2 regions of the Cupriavidus cauae genome follow, and region 2 is predicted to be linked to the other one. Evidence: riboswitches for the same ligand, from Rfam matches in the RefSeq annotation. Region 2 holds a riboswitch; the other holds the start of a gene.
What was found. A riboswitch is a leader RNA that binds a small molecule or an ion and turns the genes downstream of it on or off. The one in region 2 is predicted to bind glycine.
Positions count from the first base shown of each region.

Region 1: another riboswitch for glycine. It lies ahead of KZ686_RS19725 (D-amino acid dehydrogenase); the one in region 2 lies ahead of gcvT (glycine cleavage system aminomethyltransferase GcvT).

Region 1 is NZ_CP080294.1:962,935-973,450, forward strand. It holds gene KZ686_RS19705 (bifunctional diguanylate cyclase/phosphodiesterase) at 1-979, opposite strand, end outside; partial or broken gene KZ686_RS19710 (diguanylate cyclase domain-containing protein) at 1,225-3,302, shown strand; gene fumC (class II fumarate hydratase) at 3,448-4,854, shown strand; gene KZ686_RS19720 (GGDEF domain-containing protein) at 5,020-6,003, shown strand; glycine riboswitch at 6,137-6,253, shown strand; gene KZ686_RS19725 (D-amino acid dehydrogenase) at 6,310-7,647, shown strand; gene KZ686_RS19730 (SDR family NAD(P)-dependent oxidoreductase) at 8,193-8,987, opposite strand; gene KZ686_RS19735 (ATP-binding protein) at 9,105-10,516, opposite strand, start outside.
Region 2 is NZ_CP080293.1:654,829-665,344, reverse strand. It holds gene gcvP (aminomethyl-transferring glycine dehydrogenase) at 1-1,445, opposite strand, end outside; gene gcvH (glycine cleavage system protein GcvH) at 1,522-1,902, opposite strand; gene gcvT (glycine cleavage system aminomethyltransferase GcvT) at 2,010-3,137, opposite strand; glycine riboswitch at 3,238-3,384, opposite strand; glycine riboswitch at 3,406-3,502, opposite strand; gene KZ686_RS03075 (UvrD-helicase domain-containing protein) at 3,712-5,796, shown strand; gene hemN (oxygen-independent coproporphyrinogen III oxidase) at 6,068-7,687, shown strand; gene KZ686_RS03065 (c-type cytochrome) at 7,894-8,817, opposite strand; tRNA gene KZ686_RS03060 (tRNA-Arg) at 9,182-9,257, shown strand; gene KZ686_RS03055 (hypothetical protein) at 9,325-9,495, opposite strand; gene KZ686_RS03050 (PAAR domain-containing protein) at 9,536-9,724, opposite strand; gene KZ686_RS03045 (type II restriction endonuclease) at 9,869-10,516, opposite strand, start outside.

The DNA of each region.
Region 1 (10,516 bases), on a different replicon from region 2:
CGAGCAGCACGGTGCCGAGCGTGCCGGCCGCGATCACCAGCGGTACCGGGGCGGGGCCGCCGTCCTCGAAGGCGGGCAGTGTGCTCGCGCGCACGGTCCAGGTCTGGCCGCCGAACGACAGCTCGCGATCGAGCTGGCGCAGCGGATGCGAATGCGTGCGCGGCGCCGCCTCGCCGCCCGCCCGGGCCAGCAGCACGGTGCTGGCGGCGGAGGGCCGCCCCTGATACAGCGACAGCGAAAGCTTGCCGCCATGGATCGCCGCGGCATCGGCAAGCAGGTCGCCGAGCCGGTAGGCGGCATAGACATAGCCGAGCACGGCGTGCCGGCGCTCATCCACCGCGTTCAGCGGCATGCCGTTGCGGTAGACCGGCAGATACAGCACCGTGCCCTGCAGCGCGACGCTGCGATGGGCCTCGCGCAGCAGCGTCACGCGGGAAGTCATGCGCGCCTGCATCGCGTCGCGCGCCGCTTCTGCCGCCGCGCGGCGTGCCGGGTCGGACAGATGGTCGAAGCCCAGCGCGCCGATGGTGCGGCCGGCGAAGGGCTCGACATAGATGCCAGGCGCGTAGACCTCGCGCTCGCCGCGCGGAAACACGTCGAAGGCGGGCAGGCCGTCGGCGCGGACGGTGTCGATCAGCGCCTCCAGCCCGGATGCATCCGTCAATCTGGCATAGCCGACCGAGTGGATGCCGGCCGGCAGATCGTCGACCTGCGTGGCAAGCATATAGGCGCGCCATTGGTCGCGCGTGGTGTCGGGATCGGCCGCCAGCAGGCCGCTGGCCCCGCGCAGCAGACGCTCGCCGGTGTCGAGACGCTGGCGCACCGCCATTACGCTCGCCGTCAGCATCGCATCGAGGCGCTGCGCGGCGGCCCGCTCGCTCCACGCGGCGGTCTGCACGGCGGCCACCGCGGTGACGCAGGCGCCGGCGGCCACGACCAGCAGAGCCAGGACGGCAGGAGGAAGCGAAGGCAGTTTCATCGCGGTAGCAAAGCGGCGGGGCGGCGGGGCGGCCTGGATTGGGGCGCCGGAGCGTGGCGCCAGAGCGGTGACCGGCACCGATGCCGCTGGCGTCCAGGCTCCGATCACGGCTTGGACTATACCGCGCGAAATGCACTTTGCGACAGCCGCCAGGCCCGCCCCGGCTACTCGCACCATGCCGCTCGATGTGATACGGTGACGCCTACGGAACCCGCCGACCCCGGGGAACGCCCTTGCGGGCACGCATGCACCCGTCCCCCTTGCTCGACGCCTCGCCCAACGCACCGCAGAAAGGACCGCCCGACACACCGAACGACGATCGCCGCGCGCAGGCGCCCGCGGCACAGACACGTCGTCCGCGTTTCGCGCTGTCGTTGACGACCCGCATCGCGCTGGTCACCGCCGGTCTGTCGACCGTGCTTGGGGCCGCCATCGTGGTCGCTCGCTGCAATCGGCCCACGCCGATCTGCGTGACGCCCTGCAGGCGCAGCAGGATTCCGTGGTCAAGCTGACCGCGGAGCAACTGGACACGGCGGTCAGCGATCGCCTGATCCTGCTCGAACACCTGGCCCCGCAGTTCAAGACCATGATGGACGCGCCGCCCGCCAAGTTGCAGGCGATGCTCAGCCGCGCGCTGCCGATTCCCGGCACCTTCAACAGCGCCGTCGTGGTCGACGCCAGGGGCATGCTGCTGGCCCGCGACGGCACCGTGGTATCGGTCGCGGACCGCACCTACTTTCGCGAGACCGCACGCACGCTGGCGCCCGTGATCAGCCCGCCGATCCGGGCGCGGGCCGATGGTTCGGTCGGCGTGCTGCTGGCCGTGCCGATCGTCTCGGACGACAAGACCTTCCTCGGACTGGTAGGCGGCTGGATCGACCTGGGGCGCTCCAACTTCCTGGTGGAGGTGCCGCACAGCCCGATCGGCAGCACCGGCTTCTATTGCCTGGTCTCGGCCGGGCCTCAACCGGTCTACGTGCAGCACCGGTTGCAGCAGCAGGTGGGACGACCGGCGCGCGCCCAGGGCGAGACCTGCGGGGTGCAGGCGCAACCGGCCACGTTCGAGTTCCTGACCCCGCGCGAGCCGGTCATCGCACGGTATCTGATGGCCACCACCGGCTGGGAACTGGTCGCGGTGCTGCCGGCCAAGGAAGCCTTCCAGCCCTTGCACGCGATGCAGCAGCGCTTCCTGCTGTGGTCCGCGGTGGCCGTCGGCATGGTGGCGATGCTGAACTGGTTCGCGGTGCACTGGATGTTCGCGCCGCTGGCGCAGTTGCGGCGCGTGGTGCGCGACAGCGCGCGCGACCTGTCGGCCTTCGAGCGGCTGTCGACCGATCGCCACGACGAGATCGGCGTGCTGGCGCGCGCCTTCGCCCGGCTGATGCGCGACGTGCGCGAGCGCCGCGAACAGCTGCATCGCAGCGAGGCGCGCCTGCGCGCGGTCACCGACACGCTGCCCTCGCTGCTGGCCTTCATCGACACCGAAGAGCGCTACGTCTTCAACAACCTCGCCTACGAGCGCACCTTCGGCATTCCGCTCGATCAGCTGCGCGGCATGACGCTGCGCGAGCTGCTGGGCGAGGCCCGCTACGCGCGCATCCAGCCGTATCTGCAGCAGGCGCTGGCCGGCACCGCGGTCACCTTCGAGACCGAATTCCACGACCCCGACTACCACTGCACCGAGACCAATTTCCGGCCCGAGTGGAGTGCCGACGGCAGCCGCGTCGAGGGCGTGCATGTCCACGTGCAGGACATCACCGCGCGCAAGCTCGAGACGCTGCGGCTGGCGCAGATCTCGCGCCTGGACCACCTGACACAGCTGCTGAACCGCAGCGCCTTCGAGACGCGGCTCGCGGAGGCGATGGCGCGCAGCCGTTCGCAGGAGCGCTTGATGGCGCTCCTCTACCTCGACATGGACCGCTTCAAGGCGGTCAACGACCACTATGGGCACGCGGCCGGCGACCAGCTGCTGCAGAGCTTCGCCAAGCGCGTGCAGCGCTGCGTGCGCGAGCGCGACGCGGTGGCGCGCCTGGGCGGGGACGAGTTCGCCATCGTGATGGAGGACATCGACCGGCCCGATGTCGCGGTGCGCGTGGCCGGGGCGATCCTGCATTCGGTGGGCCGGCGCTTCTTCATCGAGGGCGCCTTCGTCGACGTCAATGTCAGCATCGGCATCGCGCTGTACCAGGGTGCCCCGATCACATGGCAGCAGCTGGCCAAGGAGGCCGATGCGCTGCTGTACCGCGCCAAGGACGGCGGACGCGGCCGCTTCGAGATCGGCCCGCCGGAGCTGGCGAACCGGTCGCGCGAGGCGCGCTCGTAGGGCCGCCTTCGCCGCCTTCGCCGCCGGGGCCGCCCTGCGTCGGCGCCACGGGCGGATCCGGGCACCGGCGGCACCGGCGGCAACCCGAGCATTGGCGGCGTATCCTAGAAGACCGATTCGTACCGTTCGTTCACAGGAGCCAGTCATGTCAGACCAGCAGCCCCCAGCGACCCGCATCGAACAGGACAGCCTGGGCCAGGTACCCGTCCCCGCCGACCACCTGTGGGGCGCGCAGACCGAGCGCTCGCGCCAGAACTTCCGCATCGGCAACGAGAAGATGCCGTCGGCGCTGATCGAGGCATTTGCGATCCTGAAGCTGTGCGCGGCACGCGCGAACCGCGAGCTGAACGTGCTCGACGCGGGGCTGGCGCAGGCGATCGAACAGGCCGCCGAGGAGATCATCGCCGGCCAGTGGCCCGACGAGTTTCCGCTGTCGGTCTGGCAGACCGGCTCGGGCACGCAGACCAACATGAACCTGAACGAGGTGATCGCCAACCGTGCGATCCAGCTGCTCGGCGGCGAGGTCGGCAGCAAGCGGCCCGTTCATCCCAATGACCACGTCAACGCGAGCCAGTCGTCGAACGACAGCTTCCCGACCGCGATGCATATCGCCGCGGCGCGTGCGGTGCAGCGCCAGCTGCTGCCGGCGCTGGAGACGCTGCAGAAGACGCTGGGCAGCAAGGTCGAGGCCTTCGCCGATATCGTCAAGGTCGGCCGCACCCATCTGCAGGATGCCGTGCCGCTGACGCTGGGCCAGGAGTTCTCCGGCTACCAGGCGCAGGTGGCCGACGCGCAGGCGCGGCTGCATCAGGCCGTGCTGCGCGCGATGCCGGTGCCCCAGGGCGGCACCGCGGTCGGCACCGGCCTCAATGCGCCGGCCGGCTTTGCCGCCGCCTTCGCGCGCGCGCTGGCCGACTACACCGGCCTGCCGTTCGAACCGGCGGCCAACCGCTACGCGTTGCAGGCCGCGCACGACGCGCTGGCCGATCTGTCCGGCGCGCTCAATACCACGGCCTCGTCCTTCCTGAAGATCGCGCGCGACTTCATGCTGCTGGGCTCGGGTCCCCGCGCGGGCTTTGCCGAGCTGCAGCTGCCGGCCAACGAACCCGGTTCGTCGATCATGCCGGGCAAGGTCAATCCGACCCAGGCCGAGGCGCTGGCGATGGTCTGCTGCCGCGTGATCGGCAACCACACCACCATCACGCTGGCCAACGGCCTGGGCACGCTGGAACTGAACGCCTACAAGCCCGTCATCGTTTACAGCCTGCTGCAGTCCGTTACACTGCTGGCCGACGCGGCGGCCAGCTTCGCCGAACACATGGTGGCGGGCGTCGAAGCGGACCGGGCGCGCATCGCCGAGTTGCTCGAACGCTCGCTGATGCCGGTCACCGCGCTGAATCCGCATATCGGCTACGACAAGGCGGCCGAAATCGCCAAGCTGGCGGTGGCCCGCAACCTGTCGCTGCGCGAGGCGGCGATCGCCTCCGGCCATGTCACCGCCGAGCAGTTCGAGCAGTGGATCGATCTGAAAGGGATGACGCGCGAGGTGTAGCGCCGCGGCGCACCGGTGCTGGCGGACACGTCCACGACCGCGCATGCGGCCGCCCGCACATGGAACGACCCTATCGACCGGCCCCGCGCTGCCGCGGCGGCCGGCGACAAACCCGCTTGAGGCGGGCAGACGACGATCGGGGATAACAACGATCGCATTGACGAGATGATTCCTGCTCCCATTCCCGCCGATGACCAGCGGCGCCTCGACGCGCTGTACTCGCTGAACCTGCTCGATACCGCCGCCGAAGAGCGCTTCGACCGGCTGACCCGCCTGGCCAGGCGGCTGTTCGACGTGCCGATCGCGCTGGTCAGCCTGGTCGATGCCAGGCGCCAGTGGTTCAAGTCCTCGTTCGGCCTGGCCGCCCGCGAAACGCCGCGTGAGCAATCGTTCTGCGGCCATGCGATTTTGCGCGACGACCTGCTGATCGTGCCCGATGCGCTGCAGGACCAGCGCTTTCACGACAACCCGCTGGTCAGGGGCGCGCCCGGCGTGCGTTTCTATGCCGGCTGCCCGCTCGCGGTACGGGGCGGCGCCAAGGTCGGCACGCTGTGCCTGATCGACACCGAGCCGCGCGAGTTCGACAAGGACGATCAGGCGCTGCTGCACGATCTGGGTCGCCTGGCCGAGCAGGAACTGGAGTCGGCACAACTGGCCTCGATGGACGACCTGACGATGCTGTCGAACCGCCGCGGCTTCTCGGCGCTGGCGCAGCATGCGCTGGCGGTCTGCCAGCGCCAGGGAATGCCCGTCACACTGCTGTTCTTCGACATGGACGGCTTCAAGGCCATCAACGACCGCTTCGGGCACGCCGAGGGCGATCTGGCGCTGGCCGCCTTCGCCGACCACCTGCGCCAGGCCTTCCGCGAGTCCGACCTGATCGGACGCCTGGGCGGCGACGAGTTCGTCGTGCTGCTGGTCGACGCCTCGGCCGACCAGTGCGACGCGATGCTGGCCCGGCTGCGGCAAGTCGTGGACGCGTACAACGCGCAGAGCCAGCGCGGCTATGCGCTCGATTTCAGCGCCGGCGCGGTCGCCTTCGATCCCGCCCGGCACACCGGCATCGCCGACCTGCTGGCGCAGGCCGACCAGGCGATGTACGCCAACAAGGCACGCAGGAAGGGAACGCCGCCCGCCGCGCCACAGTAACTCGCGTTGCGGCCGCCGCCGCGCCGTGTTACTGTCCGCCCATCCAGGAGAAAGCGAGCCTGCGGCGCGACAGCGCGGCGGCAGCGCTGCCGAAGGCGTACCCCCGAAACGCTCAGGTACCGAAGACTGGAGACGACAACGAACTGGAGAGCGCCGCCATCATGGTTCAGCGATGACGGCCGCCGAAGGGGCAAACCGGGTCCGGGGCGGACGCGGTGAATCTCTCAGGCAAAAGGACAGTGGGGGCAGCCGGGTTGGCATCGACGATGCCGGCCGGCTGCCCCTTTTTGCATCCTGGAGCCTGAAATGAAAGTCATCGTGATGGGGGCCGGCGTGATCGGCGTGGCCTCGGCGTGGTATCTGTCCAAGGCCGGCCATGAGGTCGTCGTGCTCGAGCGCAATGCCGGCGCGGCACGCGAAACCAGCTTCGGCAACGGCGGCCAGATCTCGGTCAGCCATGCCGAGCCCTGGGCCAACCCCTCGGCGCCGCTGAAGCTGCTCAGCTGGCTGGGACGCGAGGACGCACCGCTGCTGTTCCGCCTGCGCGCCGACCCGGCGCAATGGTCGTGGGGGCTGAAGTTCCTGCGCGAATGTCCGGCCCGGCGTTCCACCCGCAACATGATCCAGCTGCTCAACCTCGGCACCTACAGCCGCGCCAGCCTGCAGGCGCTGCGCGCCGAGACGGGCATCGAATACGATCATCTGACCCGCGGCATCCTGCACTTCTATACCAGCCAGAAGGAATTCGACGCGGCCATCGAGCCGGCGCGCATCATGCGCGAGCTGGGCTGCGAGCGCCGCGTGATCGGTCCCGACGAAGTGGTGAAGCTCGAACCGGCGCTGGCCTCGATCGCGCCGCGGCTGGCGGGCGCCACCTACACCAGCGAGGACGAGTCCGGCGACGTGCACCGCTTCACCACCGGGCTGGCCGCGCTGTGCGAGGCGCGCGGCGTGCGCTTCCGCTACGGCGTGCGCGTGCAGCGGCTGCTGGCGGAAGGCGGTCGCATGCGCGGGGTCGAGATCGCCGACGAGACCGGCGCCTACACCGTCGAGCAGGCGGACGCCTACGTGCTCGCGCTCGGCAGCTTCAGCCCGATGCTGGCGCGGCCGCTCGGCGTCAAGCTCGATATCTATCCGGCCAAGGGTTATTCGGCCACGCTGCCGGTGCTCGACCCGGAGCGCGCGCCGAGCGTCAGCCTGACCGACGACGAGTACAAGCTGGTGTTCTCGCGTCTGGGCGACCGGCTGCGCATCGCGGGCACCGCGGAGCTCAACGGCTATTCGATGGAGCTGAACCCGGTGCGCTGCGAGGCGATCGTGCGGCGCACGCTGGAGATCTTCCCCGGTGTCAGCCGTCCCGAACTGGCGCGCTACTGGACCGGCCTGCGACCCGCGACGCCGGGCAACGTGCCGTATATCGGCGCGAGCGCGGTGCAGGGGCTGTACCTGAACACGGGCCATGGCACGCTGGGCTGGACCCACGGCTGCGGCTCGGGACGCGCGATCGCCGAGCTGATCAGCGGCCGCGTGCCGGAGGTGGACTTTGGCTTCTGCGGTCCGCTGCCGGAGGCGCCACGGATGGCGCGGCCGCTCGCACCGGTGGTGGCGGCGCGTGCCGCCGCGTCGGAGCCGGCAGAGGTTTGATCCGGGGTTTGATCCGGGGTCTTATACGGATCTGATACCGATCTGATACCGATCTGATACGGATCTGATACGGGCCTGAAACAACGACACCGGCGCGGCATGGCATCGCCATGCGCGCCTGTGTTTTCGTTTCATCGTTGGCGTGGATGCGTCCGGGCACGCCTCGGGCACGCCTTGGAGATGCATCAGGACAAGCATCGGAACACGTGTCGAGCATGCATCGCGCACGCACCGGGCCCCCGCATGCCGGCGAAAGCGTACCCGTTTCTGCGTGCCCCTCGCGCAAACCGTACCCGTTTCTGCGTACCCGTTCGCGAGCGTCGATGGGCCGGCTGATTGCGATGAAACCGCCGGTAAAACCGGCGCGCCGGCAGGCGATGGATAGCGGCGCCGTACCCGTTTCTGCGTCGCGCGAACTCGATGAAGACAGACGCCGCGCGCGGAGCGTACCCGTTTCTGCGTACCCCGCGGTGGTGCGAAATGAAGTCCGGCGCGATCGCGATGCAGCGGCATCGCACCGTTGCACCATCCCGCCGCTGCCAGGCTCAGGCGATGGTATCCACCACGCCACCATCGACCCGCAACGCGGCACCGGTGGTCGCCGATGCCTGCGGCGAACAGACGTAGACCACCATGTGCGCGACCTCTTCCACCGTGGCCGCGCGCTGGAGGATCGAGCTGGGCCGATGCGCCTTGACGAACTCGGCGGCCGCCTCCTCGATCGACAGCCCTGCCTTCTGCGCGTCCTCCCGCAGCATCTCGCGCAGGCCGTCCGACAGTGTCGGCCCCGGCAAGACCGCGTTGACGGTCACGCCGGTGCCGCTGAGCCGTTTGGCGAGGCCGCGCGATACCGCCAGTTGCGCGGTCTTCGAGAAGCCGTAATGGATCATGTCCTCCGGCGTGTTCAGCGCGGACTCCGACGAGATGAACACCACGCGGCCCCAGCCGTTCGCCGCCATCGCCGCCGTATACGCCCGCGCCAGCCGCACGCCCGACATCACGTTGACATCAAAGATCCGGGTCCAGTCCTCGTCGCTCAGTTCATAGAAGTCGCGCGGACCGTAGATGCCGGCGTTGTTGACCAGAATGTCCACCGCCGGCTCGGCGGCCACGATTGCATCGCAGCCCTCGGCGCCGCCGACGTCGGCCGCGACGCCGCGCACCGTGGCGCCCGGCACCTCGCGCACCACGTCGGCAATGGCGCCCTCGACGGTGTCCTGCTTGCGGCCATTGACGATGACGGTGGCGCCGCTGCGCGCGAGGCCGATGGCGATGGCCAGCCCGATGCCCGCGGTCGAGGCGGTGACAAGGGCGGTCTTGCCGGTGAGATCGATCTGCATGAGTGCCTCCTGAATCAGTGGGACAGCAGGGCAGAGGATGCAAACGGTTGGCGAAAGCCGTACGCAGAAACGGGTACGCTATTGGAGAAAATCGCCACCACCGCCGTATGCCGCGGACTAGTGGCGGCGTTCGCCTCGTGCGTCGCCCGCTGCGGGAAACACCACGCGCACCCGCAGCCCCGGCTCGTTATCTTCCAGCGACAGCGTGGCGCGATGCACCTGGGTGATCTCGTCGACGATGGCCAGGCCCAGGCCGCTGCCGCCGCTCGGTGCATCGGGCAGGCGGTAGAAGCGATCGAGCACGCGGGCGCGCTGCTCGGGCGGGATGCCGGGACCGTTGTCGGCGACCATCAGCGCGACGCGGCCCGCATCCGCGCGCTGCACGCGCACGTCGACCTTGCCGCCGGCCGGCACATAGCGCAGGGCGTTGTCGATCAGATTGGTCAGCAGGATGCGCAGCGCGTCGGGGTCGCCCTGCACGGTCAGCCCGGCCGAGTCTCCATCGCGGCCATCGTGACCTTTGTCGCCATCGTGACCAACCCGACCATGGCGACCATCGGCACCGCCATCGCCATCGGTAGTGTCGAGCCCCAGGTCGATATGCCGATCGAGGGCGGCCTGCGTCATCTCGCCGACCACCGTCGCGGCCAGCTCGCGCAAGGCGACCGGCTGATGGCCAGCGACGGCCGCGCCGGGCTCGTGGCGCGCGAGCGTCAGCAACTGCGTCACCAGATGCGTCAGCCGCTCGAGCCCGTCGCGCAGATTGCCAACCGCCTCGCGGCGCGCCGGCTCGCTGTCGGCGCGTTCGACCAGTTGCGCCTGCAGCTGCAGCGCGGTCAGCGGCGTGCGTAGCGCGTGCGCGGCATCGGCGATGAACGCGCGCTGCGTGTCGATCGCGTCGGACAGCCGCGCCAGCAGCAGGTTGAGCGCCTCGGTCAGCGGCGCGATCTCGGCCGGCATCTGCGCCACCGCCAGCGGCGACAGCGCATTGGCGTCGCGCTTGCCGACCTGCCGCGCGATCTCGCGCACCGGCCGCAGTCCGCGGCCCACCGCCAGCCAGACCATCCAGCCCAGCAGCGGCAGCAGCAACAGCAGCGGCGCCACCGTGCGCAGCGCCATCCGCGCCGCCACTTCGCGGCGCGCGCTCATCGGCTGCGCGATCTGCACCACCGCCGGCCCGAGCTGCACGCTGTAGATGCGGAACTCGCCGTCGTCGGTGCGCACATTGGAGAAGCCGAGCTCCGCGCGCGGCGGCAGCGACGGCCGCGAATGCGACAGATAGAGGCTGCGGCCGGTGCCGTCCCAGATATGGATGACCACGTCCTCGTCGGAGCGGAACAGGTTGTCGGTGCCGGGCGGCAGCGGCGGCGGCAGCGATGGCATCGCCGGGCCGCTGAACTGGCTCGGCAGCGCGAGCGCGACCTGGCGCATCTGGTAGTCGAACAGCGCGTTGGCCTCCTGCCGGGCCTGGCCGTAGATCAGCGCGGTGGCGGCGGCGATGCCGGCCAGCAGGCCGAGCGCCAGCCACC
Region 2 (10,516 bases):
CTCTGGCGCGACAGCGCGGCCGGATAGCCGTCATCGGCCGCCGCTTCCAGTGCGTCGAAGGCCGGCACCGGCTTGCCCTGCGCGAAGATCTCCCACAGCGCGACCACATCGTCGCGGGTGGTGGTCTCGTCCAGCGAGATGCCGACGTGCGTCGCACCGGCGCGGCGCAGATTGATGCGGCGCGCGGTGGCCGCGGCGTGGATCGCCTCGGTGGCGGCGCCGGTCTCGATCGTCAGCGTGTCGAAGAAGGTCGCATTGCTGCGCGCGTAGCCCAGCGCCTGCAGGCCGCCGGCCAGGGTCGCGGTCAGGCGATGCACGCGTTGCGCGATGCGCTTCAGGCCCTGCGGACCGTGGTAGACCGCGTACATCGACGCCATGACGGCCAGCAGCACCTGCGCGGTACAGATGTTCGAGGTCGCCTTTTCGCGGCGGATATGCTGCTCGCGCGTCTGCAGCGCGAGCCGGTAGGCCGGGTTGCCCTGCGCGTCGACGGTGACGCCCACCAGGCGGCCCGGCATCGAGCGCTTGTAGGCGTCCTTGACGGCCATATAGCCGGCGTGCGGGCCGCCGAAGCCGAGCGGCACGCCGAAGCGCTGCGAATTGCCGACGGCCACGTCGGCGCCCCATTCGCCGGGCGCGGTGAGCAGCGTCAGCGCCAGCAGGTCCGCCGCGGCGACCACCAGGCCGCCGGCCGCGTGGACCGCATCGGCGATCGCGCGGTAGTCCGCCACGTCGCCGTTGACGCCCGGGTATTGCAGCAGCACGCCGAAGGCATGCGCCTGCGCCGCGTCGGCGGCGGGACCGACCTTGACCTCGATGCCGAGCGGCAGCGCGCGCGTGCGCACCACTTCGATCGTCTGCGGCAGCACGTCGTCGGCCACATAGAAGGTATTCGACGCGTGCTTGTTCACGCGCTGCAGCAGCGTCATCGCCTCGGCCGCGGCCGTGCCTTCGTCGAGCATCGACGCATTGGCGATATCGAGGCCGGTCAGGTCGGTGACCATCTGCTGGAAGTTCAACATCGCTTCCAGGCGGCCCTGCGAGATCTCCGGCTGGTACGGCGTGTACGCGGTGTACCAGGCCGGGTTCTCGAAGATATTGCGCAGGATCACGCCCGGCGTCAGCGTGTTGTAGTAGCCCTGGCCGATGAAGCTCTTGAACACCTTGTTCTTGCCGGCGATGCCGCGCAGCTTGGCCAGCGCGGCTTCCTCGGTCAGCGGCTCGGTGAATTCGCCCAGCGGCATGCCGTCGCGGCGGCGGATCGCGGCCGGGATGATGGCATCCATCAGCGCGGCGCGGCTGTCGTAGCCCAGCACCTTCAGCATGTGCTGCTGTTCGGCGGCGTCGGGACCGATATGGCGGTGGGAGAAGGCGTCGCGAGCTTCGAGTTCAGCCAGCGAAGGGCGAGCGGATTGAGCGGCGTTCATGGGCAGGGGAGCGTTCATGGCAAGTGACTCGGAGAGGCGGGCCGGGACATGGTGGTCAGCCATGGCCCCCGGCGCCGCGGGCGGGGCGCCGGGCTCAGGCGCCGACGCTGGCCTTGTAGGCGTCGGCCGTCATCAGGCCGTTGACGTCGTCGCTGTTGGCGGGCTTGATCTTGAACAGCCAGGCGTCGAAGGCGTTGGCGTTGACGCTCTCGGGCGCGTCCTTGACAGCGTCGTTGACGGCGACCACCTCGCCGGCCACCGGCGCGTAGATGTCCGACGCGGCCTTGACCGATTCGACCACGGCCAGCGCGTCGCCGGCGCCGACCGTCTTGCCGACCTCGGGCAGTTCCAGGAAGACGATGTCGCCGAGCGCATCCTGCGCGTGATCGGTGATGCCGATCGTCAGCGTGCCGTCGGTTTCGACGCGCACCCATTCGTGCGACTCGGTGTACTTCAGGTCAGCGGGGAAATTCATCGAGATTCTCCAATTTCAGATTCTTGTGTCGCGCCGCCGCGTGCCATCGGGATGAAGGGGGCCGCGGGGCGCAGCGTGACCGGGTGGACGATGTCCGATGCGAGCTGTCAGCTCACGAGTGCCTTGCCATTGCGCACAAACGGCAGTTTAACCACAGTCGCAGTCAGTTTGCGGTCGCGGATCAGCACCTGGACTTCGCTGCCGAGCGCCACATCCTTGGGCAGGCGCGCGAAGGCGATCGATTGGGACAGCGTCGGGCTGAAGGTGCCCGACGTGATCTCGCCCTCGCCGGCGGCGGTCAGCACGGTCTGGTGCGCGCGCAGCACGCCGCCCTTGTCCCGCAGGATCAGGCCGGCGAACTGCTGGCGCTGGCCGTTGGCCACCAGCGCGGCCTTGCCGACGAAATCGCGCTCGCTCTGCAAGTCGACCGTCCAGGCCAGGCCCGCGTCGAGCGGCGAGGTGTGGATGTCCATGTCCTGGCCGTACAGATTCATGCCGGCTTCGAGGCGCAGCGTGTCGCGTGCGCCGAGGCCGGCGGGGCGCACGCCGGCGGCATGCAGCTTTTCCCAGACCGCGGCGACGTTGTCGGCCGGCACCACCAGCTCGAAACCGTCCTCGCCGGTGTAGCCGGTGCGGGCCACCATGATTTCGCCGATCGCGGGGTCCTCGACCACCATCGCGTTGAAGGGCTTGAGCGATTCGCTGGGCTGGGTCGACGGGAATGCGCTCCAGACCTTGGCACGCGCATTCGGGCCCTGCACCGCGACGATGGCCAGCGGCGCCGAGCCCTCGGCGGCGTTATCGGTACGGCGCGGGGTGATCGTCACGCCGGCGCCGGTGTCGGCGTTGCGCTGGCGGATCCAGTCGATATCGCCGGTCGCGGTGCTGGCGTTGACCACCAGGCGGAAGCGGTCCTCGGCGAAGAAGTAGACGATCAGGTCGTCGATCACGCCGCCGTTCGGGTCGAGCATGCAGGAATACAGCGCCTTGCCCGGGGTTTGCAGCTTGTCGACGTTGTTGGCGAGCAGTCCGCGCAGGAAGGCGCGGGTATTGGGGCCGGCGAGGTCGACGACGCACATGTGCGAGACGTCGAACATGCCCGCATCGCTGCGCACCGCGTGGTGTTCCTCGATCTGCGAGCCGTAGTTGACCGGCATGTCCCATCCGCCGAAATCGACCATGCGGGCGCCGAGGGCGCGGTGGATGGCGTTGAGGGGCGTGGCCTGGAGCGTCATGAATTCCTCGGAGCGTGGCATCGTTCGGTCCGGCGCGCGCGGCGCGCCAAACAAAAAAAGGGTCATCCGTCGCGCGGCTCGGTGCGAACCGTCGCGACGGATGACCCCCTCTGTCCTCGATACCTGAGAGATTACGGCCCGGCTTGCCGTCCTCGTCGGACTGACTGGCCTCGCCGCGCGCCCCTTCGGTGGACACGCTCATCATCCAGCTGATGAATGACGGGTGTCGCTCTCCAGAGTTCGGCATACATCGTGTGCATGCTGCATGCCGATCCGCCCGGTCCATGGTGCCTGAGAGTTTTCGGGTGATTCCCCTTCGGCGGCGCGAATGACGATACAGTCGCGCGCTCTCCCGGACGGATGGCGCGACTCTAACCGCAGCCTTGGCGGCTGTCAACGCGAGAGCGGCGCGTCGCAGGAGTCGGTTCCGCAGCCTCGGCCGGACCCGCCCCCGTGTTAACATCGCCGGCTTCGACCCATTCGCGACCCGTCCCCCAACGCGTCGCGCCTGCGGCCCGCGTCCCTTGCGATGCCGTACGACCTCCGGCTGTACCCGACCTCCGATCCCCGACCGATGACCCACGGACTGAACGCCGCCCAATCCGAAGCCGTCCGCTATCTGGACGGCCCCTGCCTGGTGCTCGCCGGCGCGGGCTCGGGCAAGACCCGGGTGATCACGCAGAAGATCGCGCATCTGATCGAGGACAAGGGCTTCGAGCCCCGCCATATCGCCGCGGTGACCTTCACCAACAAGGCCGCCAAGGAGATGCAGGAGCGGATCGCCAAGCTGATGGAGGGCAAGACCCGCGACGGCAGGCGCATTCCGCTGCGCCAGCTGACCGTCTGTACCTTCCACTCGCTCGGCGTGCAGATCCTGCGCGCCGAGGCGGAGCACCTGGGCCTGAAGCCGCAGTTCTCGATCATGGACGCCGACGACTGCTTCGGCCTGATCCAGGAACAGCTGGCGACCACCGACAAGAAGCTGATCCGCAGCGTGCAGAGCACGATCTCGCTGTGGAAAAACGGCATGGTCGATCCGGAAACCGCGATCGCCGAGGCCACCGATGCCGACCAGCACCAGGCCGCGCTGATCTACCGCAACTACGTCGCCACGCTGGCGGCCTACCAGGCGGTCGACTTCGACGACCTGATCCGTCTGCCGGCCGAGCTGTTCGCCCGCGACGAAACCGTGCGGCTCAAGTGGCAGAACCGGCTGCGCTATTTCCTGGTCGACGAATACCAGGACACCAACGCCTGCCAGTACCAGCTGCTGAAGCTGCTGGCCGGCGGCTCGCATCTGCGCGCGCCGGCATTCACCGCGGTCGGTGACGACGACCAGGCGATCTACGGCTGGCGCGGCGCCACGCTGGACAATCTGCGCCTGCTGCAGACCGACTTTCCGAACCTGAAGGTCATCAAGCTGGAGCAGAACTATCGCTCCACGGTGCGCATCCTGCAGGCGGCCAACGCGGTCATCGCCAACAACCCCAAGCTGTTCGACAAGACGCTGTGGAGCGAGCACGGCATGGGCGACCCGATCTCCGTGACGCAGATGAACGACGAGGAGCACGAGGCCGAGTCGGTGGTGTTCAAGCTGTCGGCGCACAAGTTCGAGCGGCGCGCGCAGTTCCGCGACTACGCGATCCTCTATCGCGGCAATCACCAGGCGCGGCTGTTCGAGCAGATCCTGCGCCGCGAGCGCATCCCGTATGTGCTGTCCGGCGGGCAGAGCTTCTTCGACAAGGCCGAGATCAAGGACATCTGCGCCTATCTGCGGCTGATCGCCAATCCGGACGACGATCCCGCCTTCATCCGCGCGGTCACCACGCCGCGGCGCGGCGTCGGCAATACCACGCTGGAAGTGCTGGGGACCTTCGCCGGCCAGGCCAAGGTCTCGCTGTTCGAGGCGGCGATGATGGGCGGCATCGAAGGCAAGCTGCAGCCGCGCCAGCTCGAGCCCCTGCGCACCTTCTGCGAGGCGATGGTGCGGCTGGCGGACCGCGCCGCGCGCGACCCGGCCACCGAGGTGCTCGACGACCTGATGGAAGGCATCCACTACGAAGCCTATCTGTACGACACCTTCGACGAGCGTCAGGCCCAGGCCAAATGGACCAATACGCTGGAGTTCCTCGACTGGCTCAAGCACAAGGGCACCAAGCCGGAGGCGGCCGACGGCGAGGCGACCGGCTTCGACACCGCCGACGGCTTCGGCGACGAAGGCAAGAACCTCCTCGAGCTGACGCAGACCGTCGCGCTGATGAGCATGCTGGAAGGCCGCGACGAAGATCCCGACGCGGTGCGGCTGTCGACGCTGCACGCGTCCAAGGGCCTCGAGTATCCGCACGTGTTCCTGGTCGGTGTGGAGGAGGGCATCCTGCCGCATTGCCGCGAGGACGAGGACCTGAGCGACGAGAAGATCGAGGAAGAGCGCCGCCTGATGTATGTCGGCATCACGCGCGCGCAGCGCAGCCTGCATATCAGCTGGTGCAAGAAGCGCAAGCGCGCGCGGGACACCTACTCGTGCCAGCCGTCGCGCTTCATCGGCGAGATGAAGCTCGAGGAGGCCCCGGCACCGAAGGACGAGACGCCGGCGATGAGCCCGAAGGACCGACTGGCGGGCCTGAAGGCGCTGCTCGGCACCAAGGCCACTACCGGCTGAAGCGGCTGAGGGGGCTGAGGGGGCTGAGGGGGCTGAGGGGGCTGAGGCGCAGTGCCGGGTGCGCCCGGCCCTTCGTATCAGCGCCGATACAAAGCGGCCAAGGCCGTGCAACATCGGGCTGCTACGGTAGCGGATTGGCGATAGGACTGGAGGGCAGGCGCGTGGCGCCGAAGCGCCGAGAGAACAGCCGAATCGCCGGCCCTTGATGTCGATCAAGTCCTGCGCACGCTGGTCTGGCTAGCATCGAAGCGGATTCCTCAGAAGGCCGCCGATGGCAACGACCGTTCCGCATTTCGCTTCCGAAGTCGCTTCCGAAGCCGTTCCCGAAGTCCCTGCCGAAGCCGCTTCCCCAGCCGCTCAGCATGCCGCCATCCGCCGCGGCGATCTCGCCGATTTCCGCGCGCTCGCCGAACGCATCGACGTGAACGGGCCGCGCTACACCTCGTATCCGACCGCCGACCGCTTCGATGCGGGGTTCGGCGACGAGGCGTATCTGTCCGCGCTGGACGACTGCCGGGCAGGGGGAGCCGCCGCGCCGCTGTCGCTCTATCTGCATATCCCCTTCTGCGAGAACATCTGCTACTACTGCGGCTGCAACAAGATCATCACGCGCGACCACGGCCGCAGCGCGCGCTACGTTCGCTACCTGGCGCGCGAGATGGCGCTGGTAGCGGCCCGCCTGGACGAGCGCCGGGCCGTCGTGCAATCGCACTGGGGCGGCGGTACGCCGACCTTCCTCGACCCCGGGGAAATGCGGCAGGTCATGGCGGCGCTGCATCGGCACTTCGATCTGCGGCCGGACGGCGAGCACTCGATCGAGATCGATCCGCGCCGCGTCGACGACGAACGGATGACGCTGCTCGCCGAACTCGGCTTCAACCGCGTCAGCCTAGGCGTGCAGGACTTCGATCCCGAGGTCCAGGCCGCGATCCATCGCGTGCAGCCGGTGCAGGACACGCGCCGCGTGGTCGCCGCCTCCCGACGGCTCGGCTTCCTGTCGATCAGCATGGACCTGATCTACGGCCTGCCGCACCAGACGGCGGCCCGCTTCGGCGCCACCATCGAGCGGGTGCTGGAAATGCGGCCCGACCGCCTGTCGCTGTACAGCTACGCGCATCTGCCGCACGTCTTCAAGCCGCAGCGTCGCATCGACGAGGCCGCGATGCCGTCGGCCGGCGAAAAGCTGGACATCCTGGTCTCGGCCATCGAGCGGCTGACCGCGGCCGGCTATGTCCATATCGGCATGGATCACTTCGCGCGGCCCGACGACGCGCTCGCCCGCGCCCAGCGTGAGGGACGGCTGCAGCGCAACTTCCAGGGCTATGCGACCCATGCCGGCCATGACCAGCTCGGCTTTGGCATCTCGGCGATCGGCGCGGTCGCCGGCCGTTACGTGCAGAACGCCCGCACGCTGGACGCGTACTACGGCGCGCTCGATGCCGGCAGGCTGCCGGTGCTGCGCGGCCATGTCTGCGACGCCGACGACCGGGTGCGCAAGGACATCATCGGTGCGCTGATGTGCGATGGCGAACTGGATACTGCCGAGGTCGCGCGCCGGCACGGCATCGACTTCGACGCCGAGTTTGCCGCCGAGCGGGCGGAACTTACGTCGCTGGCCGCGCAGGGGCTGGTACGGCTGTCCGACGCGCGGATCGAGGTGACGCCGCTGGGCCGCCTGCTGGTGCGGCGCGTGGCGATGGTGTTCGATCGCTATCTGCGGGACGACCGGGTGATCGCGGAGCGGCCGGGTTCGGACTCCTTGTCGAATCCGCTTTCGGGTTCCAATACCGATCCCGATTCGGAAAGGGCGATGGCGCGCCCGCTGCAGCGGATGCCGTCGACATCCCGCTCCGGCGCGGCGCCCATCGCCCGGTACTCGCGCGTGGTGTAGCGAAGCCGAACGCCGGACGTAAATCGCCAAAGCCGGTGGCGCACCCGCTGCTGCGGAAGCCGCCGACATCGCGCTCCGGGACGGTGCCGACCGCCCGGGTACTCGCGCGTGGTCTAACGCGACGAACTCCGGACGTAAAAAAAGCCAGCGAGATCCCGCTGGCTTTTTTGTCCTGCCGAGGCGAGCGCCGCGCGGCGCCCCCGGGCTTATTTCGACGCGTTGACCATGTAGTCGGCCGCGGCAATCACGTCGGCGTCCGGGCCGGCGTAACCACCCTTCGGCGGCATCACGCCCTTGCCCTTCAGCGCGAAGTTGTGGACCGCATCCATGCCTTCCTTGATGCGCGGGGCCCAGGCGGCCTTGTCGCCGACCTTCGGCGCACCGGCGACGCCGGCGGCGTGGCAGGCGGCGCAGACCTGATCGTAGACGCGCTTGCCGACCTCGGCCGAAGCGGCGGCGGGCGCCGCAGCGGTGGTCTGTGCCGGTGCGGCGGCTGCCGGAGCCGGCGCGGCCGGTGCTGCCGGGGCAGCGGCAGCAGGAGCCGCAGCAGCGGGAGCGGCCGCAGCAGCGTCAGCCGCCGGTGCGGCAGGTTCCGAAGCGGCAGCGGTGGTCGCAGCGGCCGGTGCCGGCGCGGCGGGCTCCTGCAGCTTGCCGCCAGCCGAGTTGACCAGATGCACCATCGCGCGGGCCAGCTCGTAGTCGGCGAAGTCGTCCGGCGAGGTGCCGGCGCGCGGCGGCATCGCGCCCTTGCCGGCAATCACGGATTTCATCAGGCCGTCGTAGCCCTGGCCGAGACGGGCGCTCCAGTCGCCGGCCGCGCCGAACTTGGGCGCACCGGCCGCGCCGGTGGCGTGGCAGGCCGCGCAGACGGCGGTATAGACCTGTTCGCCGGTCTTGAAGACGCGCGGCGCATTGGGATCGCGCAGTTCGAGCGAGGCAACCGGCTTGATGCGGTCAACCACCGCTTCCGCCGTATCGGTGGAGCCGGCGCCTTCCGGGCCACCGTAGCCGACGAAGCTGACCAGCAGGATGATCACGGTGATCGGCACCACGAAGGCGGCAATCACCACAGCGATCAGCTGCTTCGGGGTCTTGATGGGAGACTCGTGTTCGTTATGGACGTCGCTCATGCTGAACTCTCGATTTTGCAGGAAACCCGTGACCGCTCCGCTTGGCGGCCTTTCGTTGGTCCGTGTCTTGGGCCTGACTGCCGCCCCCTCCGCGCATCCGAGTCTGCCGTGCCTGACAGCCACACCCCATGCCGCCTGGCGCGCCGTCCGTGTGGACGAGACGCAGCCCCGCTTTTGCGCAAATAACGGGCGATTATAGCCGTAAAGCCCCTCCCGATGGCGCGAAAAGCGCCTCGGACGAAACCCGTAGGCCCGGGGAAAACGTGCGTCGGCATGGACGCGCTACGGCAAACGCGGTATCCTATGCGACTTTCCGACGGCGGCATTCGCCGCAGTCGACCGCGCGGCTCCCGCCGCATCTCGTGCGCCCGTAGCTCAATGGATAGAGTACTGCCCTCCGAAGGCAGGGGTTGCTGGTTCGATCCCAGCCGGGCGCGCCAAGTCCCACAACGGTTTGTCCGGCACTTTCCCGTTCTGCTTCGCAGGGGTCCTGCACCCAAATTGCACCTACACGCAGGTGCCTGCCACCGACTGCATCTCTGCGAGCCGGGCAACCGACTGGGCCAAGTGGTCTGCCGACAGATGCGCATAGCGGTGCATCATCTCCATCGTTTCCCAGCGGGCCGGCGTCTTGAGCACCTGCGGCGGCGTACCGGCTGCACGTGTCAGTTCGCCCATGTCTGTCTGCCGCAGATTGTGCCGCCCGAAGTCCCGGATTTCAGCACGCTCGATCGCCCGCCGCCACGACGCCGTGCTCGTGGTTAGAACTTGGCATATCGGGGAGGCAGACGGTCAAATCGCCGTCACTTGCCATCGATTTACCAGCGACGGTGCTGGTGGCGTCGCCGGTCAGAACCGTACCGCCATGGGACGTGCGGTCGCCGACGGAGTTGATGCCAGTTAGCAAACGATCCTCCTGATTCGAAGAAGCGCATGTAGTGTCGCAATCATGTTGGCCGCCACAAGAGAAGGTCCCGGTGAAATTCTAGAAACCCTTTTCTCAGGGTTATGAATTCACCATCGGCAGATCGGGGGAGAGCGAAAACGCTGGTCAGCGTGGGGCCAACCGCGCCTGCTGATCGCGCACATGGAGAATCAGGTCCGCAACAGACATAAGCCACGCTTGTTGTGTTGGGCTGAACGTACCTTGGATCGATCGCGGCACCACTAGCTGAAGCTGATGCGACCGCATCTCTGTCGTCTGATGCTCTGAAACACGTGGTTCAAGGGTGAGCAAATGCTTGGCGGGCACACGTTTCGCCTCGGCCAATACCTGCCTCCATCGGTCTTTCAGCGTAGATTTCACGCCCAATACTGTAAGGCCACAAGGATCGAAGGCGGGATCATGATACTCGGCCTCACCCGGAAAAAGGAAATCAGGTTTCGACTTGTTCTCCGTTCTCGCCTGTGTCGCAAAGCGTAAACCGTGATTGTGAAATACAACTGCAGCATGGTTCTGGAGGGCGGCGCCGGCTCTCGATTTTCGCCGGTTTTGCACCGAGAGCGAGAAGCTCATGAAATCGTCCACCTTGTCGCCGGCAAAACCGGAATGCAGGCGTTCGGCAATGAGATGACGCTCGAGCGTTCGGAATAGGACTTCCTCGCGCTCGAACCAAGCCAGCAATGCGTCGTCGGGAGAATCCAACGAGGACACCGTAGGGAGGGTCTCGCGTGCAAAGGCGGAGAACTCAACGGTTCG